Regions from separate parts of the Actinomadura sp. NPDC049382 genome, predicted to be linked through region 2. Evidence: riboswitches for the same ligand, from Rfam matches in the RefSeq annotation. Region 2 holds a riboswitch; each other region holds the start of a gene.
What was found. A riboswitch is a leader RNA that binds a small molecule or an ion and turns the genes downstream of it on or off. The one in region 2 is predicted to bind cobalamin.
Positions count from the first base shown of each region.

Region 1: it holds a riboswitch for cobalamin, as region 2 does, so the genes downstream of both, AB0K34_RS10485 (ribonucleoside-diphosphate reductase subunit alpha) here and bluB (5,6-dimethylbenzimidazole synthase) in region 2, are expected to answer to the same signal.
Region 3: it holds a riboswitch for cobalamin, as region 2 does, so the genes downstream of both, AB0K34_RS26240 (ABC transporter substrate-binding protein) here and bluB (5,6-dimethylbenzimidazole synthase) in region 2, are expected to answer to the same signal.

Region 1 is NZ_JBFARO010000011.1:126,753-134,428, forward strand. Features, by position in the region: gene AB0K34_RS10460 (zinc-dependent alcohol dehydrogenase family protein) at 1-61, opposite strand, end outside; gene AB0K34_RS10465 (thioesterase family protein) at 58-471, opposite strand; gene AB0K34_RS10470 (superoxide dismutase) at 675-1,277, opposite strand; gene AB0K34_RS10475 (hypothetical protein) at 1,386-1,538, opposite strand; gene AB0K34_RS10480 (ribonucleotide-diphosphate reductase subunit beta) at 1,593-2,588, opposite strand; gene AB0K34_RS10485 (ribonucleoside-diphosphate reductase subunit alpha) at 2,588-4,906, opposite strand; cobalamin riboswitch at 5,039-5,186, opposite strand; gene AB0K34_RS10490 (hypothetical protein) at 5,346-6,023, shown strand; gene AB0K34_RS10495 (YcnI family protein) at 6,101-6,808, shown strand; gene AB0K34_RS10500 (copper resistance CopC family protein) at 6,817-7,368, shown strand; gene AB0K34_RS10505 (hypothetical protein) at 7,568-7,676, shown strand, end outside.
Region 2 is NZ_JBFARO010000012.1:1,581-9,256, forward strand. Features, by position in the region: gene AB0K34_RS10515 (SDR family NAD(P)-dependent oxidoreductase) at 1-559, opposite strand, end outside; gene AB0K34_RS10520 (TetR family transcriptional regulator) at 690-1,328, shown strand; gene AB0K34_RS10525 (NUDIX domain-containing protein) at 1,325-1,771, shown strand; cobalamin riboswitch at 1,790-1,985, shown strand; gene bluB (5,6-dimethylbenzimidazole synthase) at 2,017-2,643, shown strand; gene AB0K34_RS10535 (glycosyltransferase 87 family protein) at 2,540-3,718, opposite strand; gene AB0K34_RS10540 (sensor histidine kinase) at 3,852-4,964, shown strand; gene AB0K34_RS10545 (response regulator transcription factor) at 4,961-5,635, shown strand; gene AB0K34_RS10550 (BlaI/MecI/CopY family transcriptional regulator) at 5,674-6,057, shown strand; gene AB0K34_RS10555 (M56 family metallopeptidase) at 6,054-6,959, shown strand; gene AB0K34_RS10560 (MFS transporter) at 6,916-7,676, opposite strand, start outside.
Region 3 is NZ_JBFARO010000050.1:47,045-54,720, forward strand. Features, by position in the region: gene AB0K34_RS26230 (ABC transporter ATP-binding protein) at 1-667, opposite strand, end outside; gene AB0K34_RS26235 (iron ABC transporter permease) at 664-1,743, opposite strand; gene AB0K34_RS26240 (ABC transporter substrate-binding protein) at 1,749-2,792, opposite strand; cobalamin riboswitch at 2,849-2,979, opposite strand; gene AB0K34_RS26245 (iron ABC transporter permease) at 3,177-4,283, shown strand; gene AB0K34_RS26250 (ABC transporter ATP-binding protein) at 4,291-5,082, shown strand; gene AB0K34_RS26255 (ABC transporter substrate-binding protein) at 5,179-6,108, shown strand; gene AB0K34_RS26260 (class I SAM-dependent methyltransferase) at 6,114-6,860, shown strand; gene AB0K34_RS26265 (VOC family protein) at 6,907-7,275, shown strand; gene AB0K34_RS26270 (hypothetical protein) at 7,411-7,676, shown strand, end outside.

The DNA.
Region 1 (7,676 bases), on a different contig from region 2:
AGTCGGCATAGGGGGCGGGGCGTCCGGACTCGACGAGGACGGCGGCGCGGGTCTCGGTCATGCGAGCAGCTTCTCCATCTCGGTGCGGACGGGGCCGGTGATCTCGACCGGGCGGCGGGTGCCGCGGTCGACGAAGACGTGCACGAAGTGCCCCTCGGCGATGAGGGCGCCGTCGGACGTGCGGAACATGCCGACCTCCCAGCGGACGCTGGAGCGGCCCAGCTTGCCGATGCGGAGCCCCACCTTGATCGTGTCGGGGAACGCGACCTCGGCCTTGTACTCGCAGTGCGATTCGACGCACAGGCCGATGGCGGCGGACGTCACCGGGTCGAAACCGGCCGTCCGGATCATCCACTCGTTGATGACGGTGTCCATGAGCGAGTAGTGGACGACGTTGTTGACGTGCCCGTAGACGTCGTTGTCCTTCCACCGCGTGGGGACGTTCTCCCAATGCTGGTACTCGCCGGTCATGGAGGGCAGCCTATGGTCGCCCCAAGAGCGGTATGGCATCGGGCCAAGGGAACGGTGACCGTGCCTAGCGGCGGGTGGGCGGGGCGGTGCGTCCGCCCAATGGGGAAGCGGCGTTCACCAGGCCGCGAGGAAAGGTTCTGAGCACGATCCCGGCCAGGTGAACGCCGCCCCCTGAGCGGCGCCGCGTCCGGCGCCGCCGTCTTCTAGGACGCGCGGGCGGCGTCGAAGCGCGCTTTCACGTCCGTCCAGTTCACGAGGGTCCAGAGCTTTTCGACGTAGTCGGGGCGGACGTTGCGGTACTGCAGGTAGTACGCGTGCTCCCAGGCGTCGAAGACCAGTAGCGGGGTGGTGTTCATGCCGACGTTCCCGTGGTGGTCGTAGACCTGCTCCACGATGAGGCGGCGGCCGAGCGGCTCCCACGCCAGGACGCCCCAGCCCGAGCCCTGGACCGTGGACGTCGCCGTGGTGAGCTGCTTCTGGAACGCCTCGAACGTCCCGAAATGCTCGTTGATGGCGGCGGCCAGTTCGCCGTCGGGGCGGTCGCCGCCGTCCGGTGACAGGTTGTCCCAGAAGATCGAGTGCAGGACGTGCCCGGACAGGTTGAAGGCGAACGTCTTCTCCAGGCCGACCAGGCCGCCGTACTGCTCCTTGTCCCGCGCCTCGGCGAGCCTCTCCAGCGTGTCGTTGGCGCCCTTCACGTAGGCGGCGTGGTGCTTGGCGTGGTGGAGCTCAAGGATCTCGCCCGTGATCGCGGGCTCCAGGGCTGCGTAGTCGTAGGGCAGGTCGGGAAGCGTGTAGTCGGCCATACGGCCACTATTGCAAACGACTTGCAGTTACGTCCAGCATGCAAGAAGAGGCGTCGGACGTCCCGTCACGGCGACGGCCCGCCCTCGGTGAGGACGGGCCGTACCGTGTCAGTGGCGGCGGCCGCCGCGGAATCGGGCGAGCAGGCGGCGTGCCTTGGCCTGCGTGCGCGGATCGCGGGCGTAGTGCTCGGCCCTCGCTCGCATCTTCCGGCCCTGCGGGCCGCTGAGATATCTCTTGATCCGGTCGACGACGGAAGGCATGGGCGTCCTCCTCGGCCTAGGGTCTCTGCTCAACGAGTGCCCGCCCGCATTAGTTCAGAACGCCTCGTCGAGCGCGACGCTCCCCTCGACGCCGATCTGGTAGGCCGAAACCCGCCGCTCGAAGAAGTTGGACAGCTCCTGGACGTCCTGCAGCTCCATGAACGCGAACGGGTTCGCGGTGCCGTAGCGGGCCGGGAGCCCGAGCCGGACGAGCCGCTGGTCCGCGACGTATTCGAGGTAGGCGCGCATGTCGCCGGCGCTCATGCCGGGCAGGCCGTCGCCGCACAGGTCGCGGGCGAAGGCCAGTTCCGCCTGGACGGCCTCGTCCAGCATCGCGGTGACCTGCGCGGTCAGCTCGGCGTCGAACAGTTCCGGTTCTTCGGCCCGGACGGTGTCGACCACGGAGAACGCGAACTCCATGTGCATGCTCTCGTCCCGGAAGACCCAGTTGGTGCCGGACGCGAGGCCGTTCAGCAGCCCGCGCGAGCGCAGCCAGTACACGTAGGCGAAGGCGCCGTAGAAGAACAGCCCCTCGATGCAGGCCGCGAAGCAGATCAGGTTGAGCAGGAACGTGCGGCGGTCGGCGGCGGTGCGGAGCTCGTCCAGGGCGCCGAGCGAGTCGATCCAGCGGAAGCAGAACTCCGCCTTCGCCCGGATGGACGGGATGTGCTCGATCGCCGCGAACGCCCGCGCGCGCTCGTCCTGATCGGGCAGGTAGGTGTCCAGAAGGGTCAGGTAGAACTGTACGTGGACGGCCTCCTCATATAGCTGCCGCGACAGGTAGAGCCGGGCCTCCGGGGCGTTCACGTGCTTGTAGAGGTTCAGCACCAGGTTGTTCGCCACGATCGAGTCGCCGGTGGCGAAGAACGCGACGAGCCGGTTCACCAGGTGCAGTTCGGCGGGCGTGAGCCGCTCCAGGTCGGCCATGTCGGACGCGAGGTCGACCTCCTCCACCGTCCACGTGTTGCGGATCGCGGCCCGGTACCGCTCGTAGAAGTCGGGGTAGCGCATGGGCCGCAGGGTCAGGTCCATGCCGGGGTCGAGCAGCATTATTGGCACGCCTCGCAGGTCTCGGGGTTCTCCAGGGAGCACACGGCCGCAGCCGTGGCGACGGTCGTCTGCGCGATGCGCGTCGCCGGACGGGAGCGCAGGTAGTAGGTGGTCTTCAGCCCGCTGCGCCACGCGTACGCGTACATCGAGGAGAGCTTGCCGATCGTCGGCGTCTCCATGAACAGGTTCAGCGACTGCGACTGGTCGATGTACGGGGTGCGGGCGGCGGCGAGGTCGATGAGCGCCTTCTGCGGCAGTTCCCAGGCCGTCCGGTAACGGGCGCGGGTCTCGTCGGGGAGGTCGACGAGACCCTGCACGGAGCCGTTCGCGCGCTTGATCGCCTCGCGGACGGCCGGCGTCCACAGCCCGAGCGCCTTCAGCTCGGCCACCAGGTAGCCGTTGATCTGCAGGAACTCGCCGGACAGCGTCTCGCGCTTGAACAGGTTGGACACCTGCGGCTCGACGCACTCGTAGCAGCCCGCGATGGACGCGATCGTCGCAGTCGGCGCGATGGCGATCAGCAGCGAGTTGCGGAGCCCGACCGCCGCGACGCGCTCGCGGAGCGCGGCCCACTCGGCGGGACGGGTCGGCGCGGCGTCCGGGAAGTGGTCCAGGTGGAGCCGGCCGCGCGCGGTGCGGGTCATGCCGTAGGCGGGCAGCGGCCCGTGCGCGGCGGCGAGGTCGGCGGACGCGCCATAGGCGGCCAGCGCGATCTCCTCGGCGATGCGCGTCGACAGCGCGCGGGCCTCGTCGGAGTCGAACGGCAGGCGCAGCGTGAAGAACACGTCCGCGAGACCCATCACGCCGAGCCCGACCGGACGCCACTTGCGGTTGGCCTTCTCCGCCTCGGGCGTGGGGTAGAAGCCCCTGTCGATGGTGCGGTCCAAGAAGCGGACGGCGGTGCGGACGGTCGAACGAAGCCGCTCCCAGTCGACTCCGGCGGACGTCACGTGCGCGGCCAGATTCACCGACCCGAGGTTGCAGACGGCGGCCTCGCCGTCGCTCGTCACCTCAAGGATCTCCGTGCAGAGGTTGGAGAGGTGGACGGTCTGGCCGGGCTCGGCGGTCTGGTTGCAGGCGCGGTTGGCGGCGTCCTTGAACGTCATCCACCCGTTGCCCGTCTCCGCGAGGGTGCGCATCATCCGCCCGTACAGCTTGCGGGCCGGGACCCGCCGGACGAACCGCCCGTCCCGCTCCGCCGCCCGGTACGCCTCGTCGAACTCGTCCCCCCAGAGGTCGGCCAGCTCGGGGACCTCCTTCGGGTCGAACAGCGACCACGGCGCGTCGTCCTCGACGCGGCGCATGAACTCGTCCGGGATCCAGTTGGCGAGGTTCAGGTTGTGGGTGCGGCGCGCGTCCTCGCCCGTGTTGTCGCGCAGTTCGAGGAACTCCTCGACGTCGGCGTGCCACGGCTCCAGGTACACGCAGGCCGCGCCCTTGCGGCGGCCGCCCTGGTTGACGGCGGCGACGGACGAGTCCAGCGTGCGCAGCCACGGGACGATGCCGTTGGAGTGCCCGTTCGTGCCGCGGATCAGCGAGCCCCGGGACCGCACCTTCGTCCACGAGATCCCGATGCCGCCCGCGTACTTGCTGAGCCGCGCGACCTGCCCGTACCGCTCGTAGATCGCCTCCAGCTCGTCGCGCGGCGAGTCGAGCAGGAAGCACGACGACAGCTGCGGGCGGCGAGCGGCCGAGTTGAACAGCGTCGGCGAGCTCGGCAGGTACGACAGCGTGCTGAGCAGGCCGTACAGTTCCGCCGCCTCGTCCACGGTGTCGGCGAGCCCGCACGCCACGCGCAGCAGGAAGTGCTGCGGACGCTCCAGGACGAGCCGGGAACGCGGATGCCTCAGCAGGTACCGGTCGTAGAGGGTGCGGAGCCCGAAGTACTCGAACCGGTCGTCGGCGCCGTCGTCGACGAGCGCGTCGAGGAAGGCGGCGTGGGCGGCGACGAACGCGGCCGGGCCGTCCGCGAGCAGGCCCTCCCGGTGCGCGGCGGCGACCGACTCGGCGAACGCGGTGACGCCGGCGGACGCCGCCTCGTCCCGGATCCGGGCGCCGAGCAGCCGCGCGGCGACCTTGGAGTAGCCGGGTTCGGCGGCCACCAGGGCGGCGGCCTCGGTGATGGCGAGGTCCCGCAGCGCCGCCGCGTCCAGCCCGTCGCCGGACCGGACGGCGGCGAGCACGCGCGCCGCCGCCACGTCCGGTATCCCGGCGCAGGCGGCCTCGACCTCCGCGGCGATGCCCTCCCCGGCGGGCGGCGCGGCGGCCGGCGCCCGGCCCCCGTGCGACGCCGGTGCCCTGTGCAACGCCTGTGTCACGTGCTTCTCCCCTCGCAAGCCGCCTCGCGGAGGCATGCGAACGGGGCGCGGCATGCCGCGCTCCGCCCTCGGCCCACCCGCGAGGCCCGGACGTGTCGGCCCGGGGACGACCCCCAGGCCATTCGTGCGGGCAGGTCTTCGGACTCGCGGGCGGCGCACCTGTCAGGCACGTCCTACTGACCGTCGCTTCCCAGGCCCGGTCGGGCCCAGTGCATGTGACGGCGGTCGTTCCCGCTCACCGCTGCGGGGCAGTCCCGGATTCACACCGGGTTCCCTCTTACGACGCCCCCGCCGCCGGGCGGCGGGGGCGTACCAGCACGGGGTTGAACCCTACATCTTGTTGACGATCAATGCGCAACCCCAAGATGTTGGGCGCGTCGGTGCGGGTTCCCGGGGTCGGCTGCACGCTCCCGGAGGGGGGTGGCACGATGGGGGCGTCATGTCGGAGCGTTCCCCGCAGCCCCTGTTCCGCGCCGCACGCGCGGTGGTGTTCGCCACCGTGTGCGTCGCGCTGGCGGTGCTCGGACACGTCCTCGCAGGCGGGGCAGCGGTCCCGCTCTGGGCCGGGACGGCGGGGTTCGGCGCGGTCGTCGGCGTGACGCTGATGCTGGCGGGCCATGAGCGCTCGCTCGGCACGATCCTGGGCGGGCTCCTCGGCGGGCAGTTCGCGCTGCACACGCTGTTCACGGCCGCCGCAGCTCCGGCCGCACACCCCGTGCCCGCCATGGCGGACCACACCCCGGCGATGCACGCCGCCATGACCGACGCGGCGATGACCGACGCGGCCGCGATGCCCGACCTCGCCGCCGTGCCCGCCGCGCACGGCGGCAACGGCCTGGCCATGACGCTCGCGCACTGCGTCGCCGCGCTCGTCGCCGCCTGGTGGCTGCGGCGCGGCGAACGGTCCGTGTGGACGATGGCCCGCCGGGTCGCCGCCGCCGCCGACCGTCCCGTCCGGCTGCTCCTCGCCCTGCTCACCATCGAACCGGCCGTGCCGCAGCGGCCGGTCGTCCCCGCCCCGGCGCCGGCCGCCGTCCCCGCCGCCGACCGCGCGCTGCGGCACCAGGTGGTCCGGCGGGGTCCCCCGTTCCGTTCGAGGGCGCTCGCGCACATCTGACGCGCGCGCCGTACGTCACCGGACGCCGATCCGCGGCGCATCCGGCCCTTCCCGTACGACTCGAACGGAGTTCCCCCATGTCCTTCAGCGTGCCCGCGCGCCGCGCCGGCGCCCTCGTCTCCCTCACCGCGCTCTCGGTGCTCGGGGCGGCCACGGCCGCGTCCGCGCACGTCACCGCCAACCCGAAGAGCGCCGAGCAGGGCTCCTACGCCAAGGTCTCGTTCCGGGTGCCGAACGAGCGCGACAACGCCGCCACGACCAAGGTCGTCGTGCACCTGCCGGCCGACCACCCGCTCGCGTCGGTGTCCGTCCGGCCCACGCCCGGCTGGACGGTGAAGGCGGAGAAGTCCACGCTGCCGAAGCCGATCCAGACCCACGGCGGCGAGCTGACCGAGGCCGTCACCACGATCACCTGGTCGGGCGGCAAGATTGAGGCCGGTCAGTTCGAGGAGTTCGACGTCTCCATGGGGCCGCTTCCGACCGACACCGACCAGCTGATGTTCAAGGCCGACCAGACGTACTCCAACGGCGAGGTCGTCAAGTGGGAGGAGGCGCCGGCCGAGGGCGCCGCCGAACCGGAGCACCCGGCGCCGACGCTCCAGCTCACCCCGAAGGGGTCCGCCGCCGCGGTCGGCCTGACCACGGAGAAGAAGCCCGCCGCCGAGGCCGCGGCCTCGTCCGACGACGGGACGGCACGCCTCCTCGGCGGCATCGGCATCGCGGTCGGCGCCGTCGGCCTCGGCCTCGGCGGCTACGGCCTGAGCCGCGCCCGGAGCCGGGCATGATCAAGGTGATGCGACGGATCGCGGCCGGTGTCCTGGCCGCCGGTACGGTCCTGGCCCTGACCGCGGCACCGGCCTCCGCCCACGCCGCGCTGACGTCCGCCAGCCCCGAGAAGGACGCGACGGTCGCGGCGCCGTCCGAGATCGTCCTGACCTACTCCGACCCGGTACGGCTGCCCCGCGTCGTGGTGACGGACGCGTCGGGCGCGCAGCACCAGGCCGGGTCGCCGCGAGCGGTCGACAACAAGGTCACTCAGGCGGTCAACGGCACCCTGCCGAACGGCGAATACACGGTGGGGTGGCGGGTGGTGTCCGCGGACGGGCATCCGATCGACGGCACCTACACCTTCACCGTGAAGGGGTCGCCGAGCGAGTCCGGCGCCTCCGGCGGCTCCGCGTCGGCGGCCCCGGCGCCCGCTCCGGCGAGCAGCCAAGCCGCGACCACCTCCGGCGAGGACTCGGGCGGCTCGTCCGGCTGGCTGTGGATCGGCCTGATCGCGCTGGTCGTCGCGGCGGCGGGCGGCGCGGTCGCCTGGCTCCGCCGTTCCCCGGCGAAGGACTGACCTTTACGCGCCCGGCGGGGCGGTCACGGCCTGCCCGTGACCGCCCCGCCGGACGCGGCCCGGAGGCCGTCGATTCCACGATTACCGGAAAGGGCGGGTAAGGGCTGTGACCTGGCCTGTTCCCCCGGCCTGAGCAGGGGTACCGCCGCCTCGGTAGGAGTCACGGGAGACCGTTGACGAGCCTTGCGGGAGGTTGCGCATGCTTCAGGCACGAGGGGGCGGCACGGGCCGTCCGTCCGGTGCGGATCACCGGTCGCGGCGCCGGAACACGGCCTCGGTCGCCGTGCTGGCGGCGGCCGCGACGCTGG
Region 2 (7,676 bases):
TCGAGACGAAGCCCGGTTCCACGATCACCACCCGGACGCCTTGGGCGGTCACCTCTTGCCGGAGTGCTTCGGAGAATGCGTTGATGCCGAACTTTGTCGCGGCGTAGACGGCGCCGCCCGCTGATGCGATCCGTCCTGACGTCGAGGAGACCTGGAGGACGGTGCCCTTGCTCTTCAGCAGGTGCGGCAGGGCCGCGTGGACGGCGTACATCGAGCCGAGCAGGTTCGTTTCGACCATGCGGGTCCATTCGGTGGTGTCGGCGCCTGCGATCGGGCCGCTGAGCATTACCCCGGCGTTGTTCACCAGGACGTCCAGGCCGCCGAAGTGTTCAACGGTCGCCGCTACTGCGGCCTGCACTGACTGCTGGTCTGTCACGTCCAGGTTCAGGGGAAGTACCTCGCCTGGTGCCTTGTCCGCGAGGGTCGCCAGGCGGTCGGCTCGGCGGGCGCCGACGGCCAGGTCCGCGCCTGCGGCTGACAGGGCCAGTGCGGTTGCCTCGCCTATGCCTGAGGACGCGCCGGTGACCAGGACGGTCTTTCCGGCGAGCTTGTCGTTCATGACTTTCCCTTCGATGTGCGGTCTGCGCTCCGGCCGGTCCGTAAGCGGACCGGGCGGTCACCTTAGAGAGCTCATAAGCGGACCGATTGGTCACCTTAGGTAGAGTGGTCGCTGTAGGAAGGAGTGGCGCATGGCCAAAAGCGTCCCGTCGCGCAGTGATGCGGTGCGGAACCGTCGGCTGCTGCTGGACGCGGCGGCTCGGACGTTCGCCGAGCGCGGGGTCGAGGTGTCCATCGGCGAGATCGCGGAGTGCGCCGGGGTGGGCAAGGGCACGGTCTTCCGGCACTTCTCCTCCAAGGCCGACCTGCTGGCGGCGATCATGCTCGGCATGCTGGACGAGCTGGAGAGCACCGGGACCGCGCTGCTGGAGGCCGACGATCCGGGGCGGGCGCTGCGGGAGTTCATGGCCGCCGGGGTGGAGATCTTCGTCAGGGACCGGGCGTTCTGCGAGGTCGTCGGCCGGCCGTCCCTGCAGAGCGAGCAGGTGCGGGAGGCGATCCAGCGGCTCCGCGACGTCGCGGAGGAGATCACCGACCGTGCGCGGCGGCAGGGGGCCGTGCGGCCAGATGTCACCGGCACCGATGTGGTCCTGCTGCTGAGCGGCATCCAGCACACGGCGGCGCCGCTGTTGGATCATGAGCCGCAGGCTTGGCGGCGTTATCTCGAGTTGGCTCTTGATGGGCTTTCCGCTGAGTCGCGGCCGGAGTTGCCGTATCCGCCGCCGGGTCGGCTGTCGCTTGAGGGAGCGGAGGGCGGTCCTGGCGGTTGAGCCCGCCCAGGATTCGTGTCGCCGCTTATGTGATCAGGTATGACCCTGGTCCTGAGTTGCTCGTCTTCGATCATGTCGGGATGCCGGAAGCGGGGACTCAGGTGCCAGCGGGTGGTGTCAGGGGTGGTGAAGGCTTGGTGCGGGCGGTTTTGCGGGAGGTTTTTGAGGAGACGGGGCTGAGCGATGTCTCGGTTGTTCGGCGGGTTGCCGTAGAGGAGAAGCCGCATCCGTGTTCTGGGGAGCCTCGCCGGACGTCGTTCTTTCATCTTGTCGCGGGTGCCTCTGTGGCGGACGCCTGGGAGCACGTGGTGGATGGTGACGAGGGCGATGCGGGGTTGACGTTCGCCTGCCGGTTCGTGTCGTTGCCGTTGGCGCGGCCGCTCGCAGATGACCAGGGTGCTTGGCTGGGGCTCGTTGATGCGGCCTTCGTTCGTGAGCTTTGACGGCGGTAGAGTCGCCGGTGGCATGAACTGACGCGGGGTGCCCCTTCGTGGGGAGAATCGGGAAGCCGGTGTGAATCCGGCACGGGCCCGCCGCGGTGACCGGGGAGCTGCCGTCCATGCGCGTTTGCGCGGCCACTGGCCGGAAGGCTGGGAAGGCGGGCGGTCCGGCGTCGATCCGGGAGTCCGAAGACCGGCCCCGCTCCACGCGGCCGCCATGCGGCGGCCCGACGCAGCGGGAGCCTGCCATGGAGCTTTACGACGTCATCCACCGCCGCCGCGATGTGCGCGCCGAGTTCACCGGTGCGCCCATTCCGCGGGACGTCCTCGACCGGGTGCTCGCGGCGGCGCATGCCGCGCCGAGCGTGGGGCTGTCGCAGCCCTGGGATTTCATTCTGGTGAGGGACGTTCGGCTTCGGCGTGCCTTCTATGAGCATGTCCAGGGGGAGAGGGCTGTGTTCGCTCGTGGTTTGCGAGGGGATGCGGCTGAGCGGTTCGGGAAGATCAAGATCGATGGGGTTCTGGAGTCCACTCTTTCGGTTGTGGTCACGTATGACGCTGCTCGGGGTGGGCCTGCGGTTTTGGGGCGGCATGCGATCGCCGATGCTGGGCTGTACTCGGTCTGTCTGGCCATTCAGAACTTGTGGCTGGCCGCTATGGCGGAGGGCTTGGGGGTGGGGTGGGTTTCGTTCTACCGCGAGGCTTACCTGCGTGAGTTGCTCGGCATTCCGGGGGACGTTCGTCCGGTCGCCTGGCTGTGTCTGGGGCCGGTCAGCCGTCTGCAATCCGCTCCGGATCTCGAACGGCACGGGTGGCGGCAGCGGCGGGAGTTGGATGCCGCAGTTCACCTTGACCGGTGGGCGGGGCGGTCCTGAGGCGGATCGCCATGTGGGTCAGGAAGGCCACGCCGGCCAGCAGGTAGCAGTTGGCGATCGGGGTCAGGAAGATGTGGAAGCCGTATTGGAGTGGGTGGCCGTTGTGCGGCGTCCACCAGAGCGGGGAGAGCGCGAAGAGGACGTAGGCGGCCAGGGCGGTTTTCCGGTTGTTGTTCCTGAGGAGCACCGCCAGGGCGGGGACGATCCATACCCAGTGGTGCGCCCAGGAGATGGGGGAGACCAGTAGGCCGGTCGCGCCTGTGACGGCTGTGGCGGTCAGCCAGTCGCCTCTTCTTGCCCAGAGGACGGCGATCGTCAGGCCGATCGCGGCGATCGTCAGCGGGATGGCGGTGTACCAGTCGCCCACTTCGGCCGTGCCGCGCAATATGCGGTTCAGGGTGCCGTAGGGGGATTGGTTGCTGATGTACGGGACGCCCACCCGGGACGTGTCGTAGAAAGTGTCCAGCCAATAGACGCGGGACGCTTCCGGTGCGATGACGTAGGCGAGCAGGGTGCACGTGGCGAAGGTGGCCGTGGCGGTCACGGCGTCCTTCGTGCGCCTCGTCAGCAGGAGCAGGACGACGAAGATGGCCGGGGTCAGTTTGATCGCGGTCGCGATGCCGATGGCGATTCCGGCGGGGCGGCCTTGGGCGGCGCGGTGCATGTCGGCCAGGACGAGGGCCAGCAGGAAGAGGTTGACCTGGCCCAGGAAGAACGAGTGGTAGACCGGTTCCAGAAGGAGGCCGGCCGCTACGACGGCGATGAGGGGGACGTGGCGGCCGGTCAGTTTCATCGTGATTCGGCATGCCCATATGAAGGCGGCCAGTGCGGCGAATTGCCAGATCACGCGGGCCAGGGTGAGCGGCAGCAGGGAGAGGGGGGTGAAGAGGGTGGCGAAGAAGGGGGTGTTGGTGAACCAGTGGTCGGCCAGCTGTTCCGTGTAGAGGCGGGTCCCGTCGGTTATGGCGTCTCCGCCCAGCCAGTAGATGCGGAAATCCAGCGAGTCGTAGGTGATAGAGAATACGGCTATTGCTGTGACTTCGATGGCCAAGAGCAGTGGTATCCAGCGTTTCATGCGGATAACGGTGTCGATCGGCCCGGTTTTCGCGCATCGGGCCGTCGCACACATTTGCGGAACGCCCGTTAGCCCGTGGGATTACGCCCGCGGGCCAATGTGCGGGAGAACGGCCGGCGGTTACGATCGGCGCATGTCAGCCCGAGTGCGCCGTCTCAGCGGCGCGGTTCTCGCCTGGTCGGGAGCCGCGCTCTATCCCGGCGTCCTGTTCCTCGCCCTCTCCACCGGGCGGTTCCTCTCGCGGGAACTGGACATCCTGCTCTGCGTCGGCCTCACCGTGCTCGTCGCCGCGCTGCTGCGGCGCAACCCCCTCCCGGCCCACGCGATCCTGCTCTTCTCCTGGATCCTGGCCCTGTCGGAGACGCCGAACGGCGTCGTCGCGGGTGGGCAGATCCTGCTCACCGATCTCGCGGTCTGCTACATCGCGGCGACACGCCCGCGCTGGGTCTCGGGCTCCGTGGCGGTCGTCACCGGCGTCCTGCAACTCCTGTCCGTCGCCGCGTTCCTGATGGCGGACGAGGTGCTCCTCCTCACCATCGTCCTGGCGATGGTCGTCGTATGGATGACGGGGAACTCGCTGCGGGTGCGGCGCGCGCACGCGGAGGAGATGCGCGAGCGGGAGACCGCGCAGGCCGTCGCCGCCGAGCGGCTCCGGATCGCCCGCGAGCTGCACGACATGGTCGCGCACAGCATCGGGATCATCGCGATCCAGGCGGGCGTGGGCGGACGGGTGATCGAGACGCAGCCTGCGGAGGCCCGCAACGCGCTGGGCGCGATCGAGGCCACCAGCCGCGACACCCTGTCCGGGCTGCGGCGGATGCTGTCCGCGCTGCGCGCCGACGACCCCGCTCCGCTCGGCCCCGCCCCGGGCCTGGCCGACCTCGACCGGCTGGCGGCGGCGACCGCGGACGCCGGGGTCGCGGTCGACATCCGCCGGACGGGGGAGCCGCGGGCGCTTCCGCCGGACGTCGACCTCTCGGCGTACCGGATCGTCCAGGAGGCGGTCACGAACGTCGTCCGGCACGCGGGCACCGACCGCTGCCGGGTGACGATCGACTACCGCGACGGCGAGCTCGCGATCGAGGTGGCGGACGACGGGCGCGGCGGCGTGGTCGGCGCCGGGTACGGCCTGGTCGGGATGCGGGAGCGGGTCGCGCTGCTGCGCGGCGAGTTCGCCGCCGGGCCGTCCCCCGCGGGCGGGTTCCGGGTGGCGGCCCGCATCCCGGCGCCGGCGGCGGCCGCATGACGGTCCGCGTCGTGCTGGCCGACGACCAGCCGCTCATCCGCGCCGGGCTGCGCGTGCTGATCGCCGACACCCCGGACCTGGAGATCGTCGGCGAGGCCGGGACGGGCCGCGAGGCGGTCGACCTGGTCGAGGCCCTTCACCCCGACGTGGTCGTGATGGACATTCGCATGCCCGACATGGACGGCATCGAGGCCACCCGCCGCATCACCGGGGCGCACGTCATCATGCTGACGACGTTCGACGACGACGAGTACGTGTACGGCTCGCTGAAGGCGGGCGCGAGCGGCTTCCTGGTCAAGGACATGGCGCTGGAGGAGATCCTCGCGGCGATCCGCGTCGTGGCGGGCGGGGACGGGCTGATCGCGCCCAGCGTCACCAAGCGGCTGATCGAGGAGTTCGCCGCCCGTCCGGAGCCCGCCGCCGCGCCGCGGCGGGCCGAGCCGCGGGAGGTCGCCGGGATCACCGGCCGCGAGCGCGAGGTGCTGACCCTGGTCGGGCGCGGCCTGTCGAACCAGGAGATCGCCGACGAGCTCTACATCAGCGTCGCCACGGCGAAGGCGCACGTGGCCCGGCTGCTGGCGAAGCTGGCCGCCCGCGACCGGGTGCAGCTGGTCATCATCGCCTACGAGCTGGGCCTCGTGGCGCCCCCTACCGGCGGTAGTACTACCTGACGTGGTGACCTCGGTATCGGTCGGATAACCTTGAAGCCGTGAAGGGTCTGGGAGAGCTTGAACGCACGGTCATGGAGGTCCTGTGGGAGCGGGAGGACGCCGGCCACGAGGCGGCGACCGCCCGTGACGTGAGCCGTGCGCTCGCCGGCGACCGGGACCTCGCCCACACCACGGTCATGACGGTGCTGGACAGGCTCGCCAAGAAGGGCTTCCTGGAGCGCGAGCGCGACGGCCGGGCCTGGCGCTACCACCCGGTGGCGAGCCGGGAGATGTACGTGACCGAGCTGATGCTGGGCGCGCTGAACGAGACCGGTGACCGGGACGCGGCGCTCGCCCACTTCGTCCGGTCCGTGTCGCGGGACGAGATCGACGTGATCCGGGAGACCCTCGCGGGCCTCACGAGTAAGGAACCACCGGCATGACCGGCGCCGCCCTGCTCGCATTGATCTCTCTCGGGACCGTCGGCGGGGCGCACTTCCTGTCCCGCGCCCGGTGGACGTGGCGAGCGCCGCGCATCGGGATCGCGCTCTGGCAGGCCCTCGGGCTGTGCTGGGGCGTCGCCACGATCGGAGCCCTGCTCGGCCTGGCCCTCCTCCCGTACCGCAAGGGCGTCCTCGGCGGGCTGCCCGGCCTCTACGACGACCAGGCGGCACGCCTCGGCGCCGTGCAGGTCGCGGCGCTGCTCGGTGCGATCAGCCTGGCCGGCGTGCTGCTGGTCATGCTGATGTTCGCGGTGGTCCGGGTGTTCCGGGCCCGGCGGCGGCACCGGGCGCTGCTCGCGCTGGTGTCGCGCCGCGACTCGTCCGTGCCCGGCACCCTCGTCCTCGACCATCCGGGCGCCGCCGCGTACTGCGTGCCGGGCGTCCGCTCGCACAAGGTCGTCGTCAGCGCTGGCACGCTGGAGCTGCTCGACCGCGGCGAGCTGGCCGCGGTCCTCGCGCACGAGCGCGCGCACGCGCGCGAGCGGCACGACCTGGTGCTGCTGCCGTTCACGTCGCTGCGCCAGGTGTTCCCGCAGTTCCACCTGGTCGGGCGGTGCCTGGACGCGGTGGAGCTGCTGATCGAGATGGCCGCCGACGACCGGGCCCGGCACCACCATCCGGCGCGCGAGCTGGCGACGGCGCTGCTGCGGTTCGCCGCGGCGCGTCCGGCGGCCGCCCCGTCCGGGACGCTCGGCGTGGCGCACGGCGACATGCCGGTGATGGTGCGGGTGAACCGCCTGCTGGAGCCGGAGCCGGTGTCGCGCCGCATGCGCGTCGCCGCGTCGGTCGCCGTCCCGGTCATCGCCGGCCTTCCGCTGCTGCTTCTCGTCCTGCCTCACTAGTCCGCGCGGGCGTTTCCGGAGCGGCGGCCTGCGGCTTCGGGCGGCGCAGGACGAGGAGGGACACCGCGAGCGCGGCGACCAGGAGCCCGGCGGAGACGCCGAACGCCAGGTGGTAGCCGCCGGTGAGCGCGTGGGCGGCGTCCTCGCCGTCCGCGCGCAGGGTCTCGGTGCGGGCGGCGGCGAGCGTGGTCAGTACCGCGACGCCGAGGGCCATCCCGACCTGCTGGACGGTGTTGAACACTCCTGACGCGAGGCCCGCGTCCTCCGGGCGGGCGCTCGACATGCCGAGTCCGGTCAGCGACGGCAGGACGAGCCCCGCGCCCGCGACCAGGACGAACACCGGGAGCAGGTCGGTGATGTAGTCGGCGTCCACCGGGACGGTCGTCAGCCATGCCATCGCGCCGATCAGCAGCACCAGGCCCGCCATCAGCACGAACCGCTCACCGAGCCGGTTGGACAGCCGCGCCGACACCAGCAGCGAGACCGCGCCGATCGCGACGGCGGCCGGGAGCATCGCCAGGCCCGTGTCCAGTGCGCTGTAGCCGAGGACCTGCTGCATGTAGAGGGCGACGACCACCTGGAACGAGAACATCGCCGACAGGGTGAGCAGCTGCACGGCGTACGCGCCGGACACGTTCCGCGAGCGCAGGATCCGCAGCGGCATCAGCGGGGTCGCGGCCCGCGCCTGCCGGACGGCGAACCCGGCGAGCAGCAGCA
Region 3 (7,676 bases), on a different contig from region 2:
CGACCAGGCGTCCGGCGTGCAGGACGCAGAGGCGGTCGCAGTGCGCGGCGGCGAGGTTGAGGTCGTGCAGCGCGATGACGGCGGTGGCGCCGAGGCGGCGGACGAGGCGCAGCGCGTCGATCTGGTGCCGGAGGTCGAGGTGGTTGGTGGGCTCGTCCAGCACGAGCGTCCCGGTCCGCTGGGCGAGCGCGCGGGCGATCAGGACGCGCTGCTTCTCACCGCCCGACAGGCGGTCGAACGGCGCGTCGGCGAGGTGCGCGGCCTCCAACTCGGCCAGCGCTTCGGTGATGACGGCGCGGTCCGCGGCGTCGTCGCCCTGGAACGCGCGCTTGTGCGGGGTGCGTCCCATCGCGACGACGTCGCGGACGGTCAGCTCGAAGTCGCCGGGAGTCTCCTGGAGGACGGCCGCCAGCCGCCTGGCCAGGTGCTTGCCGGGCATCCGCCAGATGTCGTCGCCGTCCAGCAGGACCCGCCCGGAGGTGGGACGCCGCGCGCGGTAGAAGGTGCGCAGCAGCGTCGATTTCCCGGCGCCGTTGGGGCCGACCAGTCCCACGACCTCGCCCGGGGCCGCGGTCAGGGAGACCCGGTCGACCAGGGGGCGCCCGCCGATGACGACCGAGACCTCCTCGGCGCGCAGGCTTCCGGGCGCGGCGCTCGCCGGGGTCATCGGGCCGCCCTCCGGCGCATCAGGTACAGGAAGAACGGCCCGCCGACCAGGGCGGTGAGGATCCCGACCGGGATCTCCTCGGGACTGATCAGGGTCCGCGCGGCCAGGTCGGCGGCGATGAGGAAGGCCGCGCCGAGCAGCGCCGCGGCGGGCAGCGCGCGGCGGTGGTCGGCGCCGACCAGCAGCCGGACGGCGTGCGGCATGATCAGGCCGACGAAGCCGATCGAGCCGCTGACCGCGACGACCGTGCCGATCATCAGGGCGACCAGCACGAACGCGGCCGCGCGGAAGCGGTGCACGTCCAGGCCGAGGGACGCGGCGGCCTCCTCCCCGGCCAGCAGCAGGTTGAGCGGCCGGGACAGCCCGAGCAGCACCGCCGTCCCGGCGAGCACCGCGGCCGCCGGGATCCACAGGACGGTCCAGGTGGTGCCGGCCAGTCCGCCGAGCGTCCAGCGCAGCGCCGCCTCGGCCCCGCGCGGGTCGTCGGACGTGATGATCAGGTAGCTGGCCACCGCCGACAGCACCTCCGCCGTCGCGACGCCGGCCAGCACCAGCCGCACGGTCGTCATCCGGCCGCCGGAGCGGGCCAGGGAGTACACCAGGAGCAGCGCGAGCAGCGCGCCGCCGAACGCGGCCAGCGGCAGCGAGAACATGCCGAACCAGGCCACGTGCAGCACCACGACCAGGACCGCCCCGACCGTCGCGCCGGACGACACCCCGAGCAGCATCGGGTCGGCGAGGGGGTTGCGCACCAGCGCCTGCAGCGCCGTCCCGCACACCGACAGGCCCGCGCCGACCACCCCGCACAGCAGCACGCGGGGGAGCCGGACGTCCAGCACGATCGTCTCGCGGACGGGCGGCCAGGCCGGGTCGGCCAGCGCCGGATGCAGGCGGTGCAGCAGGATGCCCCAGACCTGCCCAGGCGGCAGCCGCACCGAGCCGGCCGCGATCCCGGCCGTCGCCGCCGCCAGCACCAGCGCCGCCAGCAGCGCCAGCACCAGCGCGTAGGGGAGCCGGCGGCGCGGACCGGGCGCGGCCGGCGCCGTCCGGACGCCGGAGCCGCGGGCCTCGGCCAGGCCGGTCACGCGAAGCGGTCCGGATGCAGTTGCCGGGCCAGCGAGTCCACCGCGTCCGCGACGCGCACCCCCGTCACCGTGGACGACAGCGGCAGCACCGCGAACCGCCGGTTCTTGATGGCGGGGACGTCCTTGATCGCGGGAGTGCGCAGCAGGAACGTTTTCTTGTCCTCGGCGGACTGCTCGCCGTAGTCGTAGATGAGGACGACGTCCGGCGCGCGCTCGGCGAACTGCTCGAACGAGACGTCCCCGTACGGTTTGTCCACGTCGGCGAACAGGTTGGCGCCGCCCGCGAGCCGGATCATCTCGTTGCCGATCCCGGCGCCGCCCGCGGTGAAGACGGTCTTGTCGCCGCTGTCGTAGACGGCCACCTTGACCGGGGCAGCGCCCGCCAGCCTGCGCTTCACCCCGTCCAGGACGGCGCGCATCGAGGCGAGCCGGCGTTCCGCCCGGTCCGGGACGCCGAAGATCTTCGCGACGGTCCGGATCTCCTGCTCGACGGTGGCCATGGTCACCGGCCCCTCGGGGCATTCCTCGATGTTCAGGCGGGTGGCGATGCCGGCCTTCCGCAACGCCGCCCGGCCGCGGCCCTCCTTCTCGTCGAAGGCGCTCGTCCAGCCCCCGTACACCAGGTCGGGTTCGGCCGCGAGCAGCGTCTCGTAGGAGGGGTACTCCTTGGAGAGCACCTTCACCCCGTCGTAGGCCCGCCGGAACTCCGGCAGGACCGCGTCGTCGAGGTAGCCGGTGCCGACCATCGACTTCTCCAGGCCGAGCGCCAGCATCACCTCGGTCGCGTGCTGGTTGAGCGAGACCGCCCGCTGCGGCGGCCGCTGATAGGTGGTGGTCACGCCGCAGTTGGCGTCCGTCACGGGGAAGCCGGGAGGCGCCGCGCCGGCCTGCCCGTCGGCGGTGCCCGCCGCGCCGCCGCATCCGGCCGACAGCAGCACCAGTGCCATCAGCGAAGCCAGGGCCCGCCTACCGCGCGCCCGCGTCGCCCTTACCGGCGCGGACTCGCGCAGCCGTGCGGGGAACGCTGAACCCATGGGCATACAGCCCCTCCTCCCTGGGGAGATCCGCCCCAGTTGTTCCGAGGAGGCGACCGCGTGAGTCTCCTGGCTCTCGGGTCAACGCTCGTCCCGGCCTTCCCACCCGCAGGCGCGGGCAGTGGCATGGTTCGGGATCCGCTCGCCGATCACAGTGGCGGGACCGCGCCGGATTCGCACCGGCTTCCTCGTTCCGCCGTCGCCTACTCCGCACATCGTGACACATGCGGCGCGCGTGCCCGGTCCCCGGCCGGGCGCCCGCCCGGTCCGCCGGGCCCTTTGCGCCGGTCGGCCTCCGATGAGCGGTTCGTCACACGATGATCTTCCTTGACAGATCACTACTGCATGTTCTTAGTTACTGCATATAACTTGCAATAACTGAGGGGATGCATGACTCCGTCACCGGTGGCCCCGTCCGCCGCGGCCGTGGCCCCCGACCTCGACGACCTGGGCGCGTCCTCCCGCCGGCGCCGGTACCTGCTGCTCCTGCTCGGGCTCCTGGCGGTCTTCCTCGCCACGGCCGTCGCGGCGGTCGGGACGGGCGCGGTGGTGGTGCCGCCGGCGACCGTCCTCGACGTCGTCGGCCACCACCTGATCGGCGCCCCGGCCGAGGTCACCTGGCGACCGGCGCACGACTCGATCGTGTGGCGGGTCCGGCTGCCGCGCGTCCTGCTGGGGGCGGCGGTCGGCGCCGGGCTCGCCGTCACCGGCATGGCGCTGCAGGCGATGGTGCGCAACATGCTCGCCGACCCGTACCTGCTGGGGGTCAACTCCGGCGGCTCGACGGGAGCCGCCGCCGCGATCCTGTTCGGGTTCGGCGCGGGCTGGGGCGAGCACGCGCTGCAGATCGCGGCGTTCCTGGGCGCGCTGGCCGCCGCGCTGCTGGTCTTCGTGATCGCCCGCGTCGCCGGGCGGATCACCTCGACCCGGCTGCTGATGACCGGGGTGGCCGTCGGCTACGCGCTCTACGCGCTGACCAGCTTCCTGATCTTCGCGTCCGATTCGGCCGAGGGGTCGCGGTCGGTGCTGTTCTGGCTGCTGGGCACGCTGGCGCTCGCGCACTGGTCGGCGCCGCTGTTCGTGGTCGTGGCGGCCGTCGTCCTCGTGACCGCCCTGCTCACGCTGTGGGGGCGCCGCCTGGACGCGCTCGCGATCGGGGACGAGACCGCGCACACCCTGGGCGTCGCGCCGGCGCGGTTCCGCCTGGTGCTGCTGGTCCTGGTGTCGCTGGCGGTCGGGGTGCTGGTGGCCTCGTCGGGCAGCATCGGCTTCGTCGGGCTGGTGATCCCGCACCTGGCGCGGCGCATCGTGGGGGCCACGCACCGGAGGGCGGTCCCGGTCGCCGCACTGATCGGTGCGACCTTCCTGCTGTGGGCCGACCTGGCCGCCCGCATGGTCCTCAGCCCGCAGGAACTGCCGATCGGCATCATCACCGCGCTGGTCGGGGCGCCGTTCCTGCTCATCCTGGTCCGCCGCCCGCACGCCGGAAGCGAGTGAGACAGCCATGATCGAAGGACGCGGGCTCAGCTACGCCTACGGCGCGACGACCGTGGTGCGCGACATCGACGTGCGGGCCGAATCCGGCCGGGTCCTCGGGCTGCTCGGTCCCAACGGCAGCGGCAAGACCACCGTGGTCCGGATGCTCACCGGGATCGTGCCGCCCCGCAGCGGGCAGGTGCTGCTCGATGGGCGCCCCCTGGACTCCGTGCCCCACCGCGAACTCGCCCGGCGGGTCGCCGTCGTACTGCAGGAGCCGGGAGGCGACCTGCCGATGACCGTGGCCGACATGGTCATGCTCGGCCGGGCCCCGCACCAGTCGACGTTCTCCCGCAACGGCGCCGACGACCACCGGATCGCGGCGGCCGCGCTGCGCAGGGTCGGCGCCCGGCACCTGGCGGACCGGATCTTCGTCCGGCTGTCCGGCGGCGAGAAGCAGCGCGTGATGATCGCCCGCGCGCTGGCGCAGCAGCCCGCGCACCTGGTGCTCGACGAGCCGACCAACCACCTTGACATCCGGTTCCAGCACGAACTGCTCGCCATGGTCCGCGGGCTCGGCATCACCACGGTCATCGTCCTCCACGACCTCAACCTGGCCGCGCGGTACTGCGACGACGTCCTGGTCCTCCAGCGGGGCAGGGTCCTCGCGCACGGCCCGTGCGCCGACGTCCTGACGCCCGAACTCCTCGAAGGCGTCTACGGCGTCGGCGTCGAACGCCTGGAGACCTCCCGCGGCATCCAGTTCCTCTTCCACCCGCTCGACGCCGCGGCCGCCGCGCCGTCCCCGACCACCCGTTGACCAGAACGCCGGACGACCACCGCAAGGAGCGATGCGCCAGATGAAGCGATTCCTCGCCTGGGCCGGGGCCGGACTGCTGGCCGCCGCGCTGGCCGGATGCGGCTCGGCCGGCCCGGAGGCGGACGGCCGGGGCGGCACGGCCGTGAGCTACCCCCTCACCGTCAAGAACTGCGGGGTGGACGTGAGGGTGGACAGGGCGCCCACCCGCGCCATGATCGTCAACAGTGCCCCGCTGCAGTACCTGTCCTCGCTCGGCGTCCTGGACCGGCTGGGCTCGCGGGCCGGGAAGTTCCCCCCGGAGTACTACTCCGAGCAGACCCTCGCGGCGGTCGCCAAGGTCCCGTCCCTCACCGACCGGCTCGGCTCCGACGGGCACCTGAGGATTCCACCGAGGCGATCATCGCGCAGGAGCCCGACCTGCTGCTCGGCCTGCCGGAGGGCGTCACGCGGGAGTCGCTCGCCGCGGCCGGCATCCCCGTCCTCCTCGAACCCAGCTTCTGCCCGGACGGGATCGAGGACCCCGGCTACGAGACGATCTACGACCAGATGCGGCTGTACGGCACGGTCTTCGACCGGCGGGCCGAGGCCGAGCAGGCGGTAGCGGACCTCCAGAAGCGCATCAAGACCGTCGAAGCGGGCCTGACCGGCCAGAAGGGCCGCAAGGTGGCCGTCCTGTGGCCCTACCGGGGCGAGGGCACCGTCGGCGCCTACGGCAGCCGGAGCATGGCCACGCCGCAGCTCGAGACGCTCGGCGCCCGGAACGTGTTCGCCGACGTCGACAAGCGCGTCTTCGAAGTCTCCATGGAGGAACTGCTGGGACGCGACCCCGACACCATCGTCCTGCTGCACACCGACGGCACCGACCAGGAGATCGAGCAGGCCCTGCTCGACATCCCCGGCGCCGAGGACCTGCGCGCCGTCGAGAACGACGCCGTCATGGTGCAGCTGTTCAACTTCACCGAACCGCCCACGCCCCTGGTCCTCGACGGCCTGGAGCGCCTCGCCGCCCACTTCAAGGGAGAGTGAACGCCATGTCCCCGCACTCGCCGATCCAGGACCGGATCACCTGGTACTGGGACCAGCACGCCCCCGCCTACCAGCAGTTCCAGGAGCAGCGGCTGGCCCACCCCGACTACAGCGCGGCCTGGACGCGGGTCTGGCGGGACGCGCTGCCCGGCGACGCCGAGACCGTCCTCGACGTGGGCACCGGGACCGGTCACGCCGCACTGACCATCGCCGCCCTCGGCCGCCGCGTGACCGGCGTCGACATCGCACCCGCCATGCTGGACTTCGCACGCGACAACGCCCGGCGCCGCGGGCTCGACATCACCTTCGTCCAGGGCGACGCGGTCGAGCCCGACGTGCGGGGCGCCCCCTTCGACGCCCTCGTCAGCCGCTACCTCCTCTGGACGCTGCCCGACGTCGACATCGCGCTGGGCAACTGGCGCCGCCTGCTCCGCCCCGGAGGCCGCCTCGCCATCGTCGACGCCCCCTGGCACGCCGGCGGGATGCGCCACTCCGACACCGACCCCAGGGCCCGCGCCTACGACGACGAGGCCCGCCGCGCCCTGGTGCTGGCCGAGGCGGAGACCATCACCGCCTGGCAGGACCGGATCACCGCCGCCGGCTTCGCCGACGTCGAGGTCACGCCGCTGACCGAACTCTACGAACTCGACGGCGTCCACGGCGTCGCGGCCGACCACCGCCGCACCCTGCAGCACCTGATCACCGCACGGAACCCGGAAACGGACGCGCCCCGCTCCCAGGACGGGGCATAGACCGTAGCCTCGCCACGCAGACCGCACACCAACCGCCGGAGAGACCATGGACAGTGAAGTCCGCTTCGAGAATGTGGCGCCTGTGATCCCGGTCCGGGACCTGGCCTCCGCCCTCGACCGCTACCGCGCCCTCGGATTCACGGCGCGGCGATCCGAGGACGACCACCACTACGGCTTCGTCGACTGGGGGCCGGTCTCGCTCCACCTCACCCAGTGGGACGAGCATGACCCCGCCCGCACCGGCGCGGCCGTCTACCTCTACGTCTCGGACGCAGCCGCCCTGCACGCCCAGTGGGCCCGGACCGGCGTCCCCGGCCGCCTCGGCGAGCCGGTCGACACGCCCTACGGGCTCCGGGAGTTCGCCTACGTCGACCCCGAGGGGACACTGCACCGCGTCGGCTCACCGATCCCCTGACGGCAGACGCGGGGCCGGACCTCGCGACTCAGGACGGCGGTGCGAAGGTCCCGGCCGTGGCGGACGTTCGTCCCTGCAGGTCACCCCGTTTCCGGGGAAGGAACGGGAGGCAGGAGACCTGAGAAGGGAGGGACCATGCAGTACGGCAACCCGGCAGGACCGTCCGAGCAGATGTCGGCCGATGCCCGCAAGGCCGTCGAGGACGCGGTGTGGGCTCCCTCGGTGCACAACACCCAGCCGTGGCGGTTCGCCCTGCACGGGACCCGGATCAGCCTGAGCGCGGACATCGACCGCCGCCTCGACGTCGCCGATCCGGACGGCCGCGAGATGCTGATCAGCTGCGGCGCCGCGCTGTACAGCCTGAGGTGCGCGCTGCGCGCGCTCGGCTACGCGGCGGACGT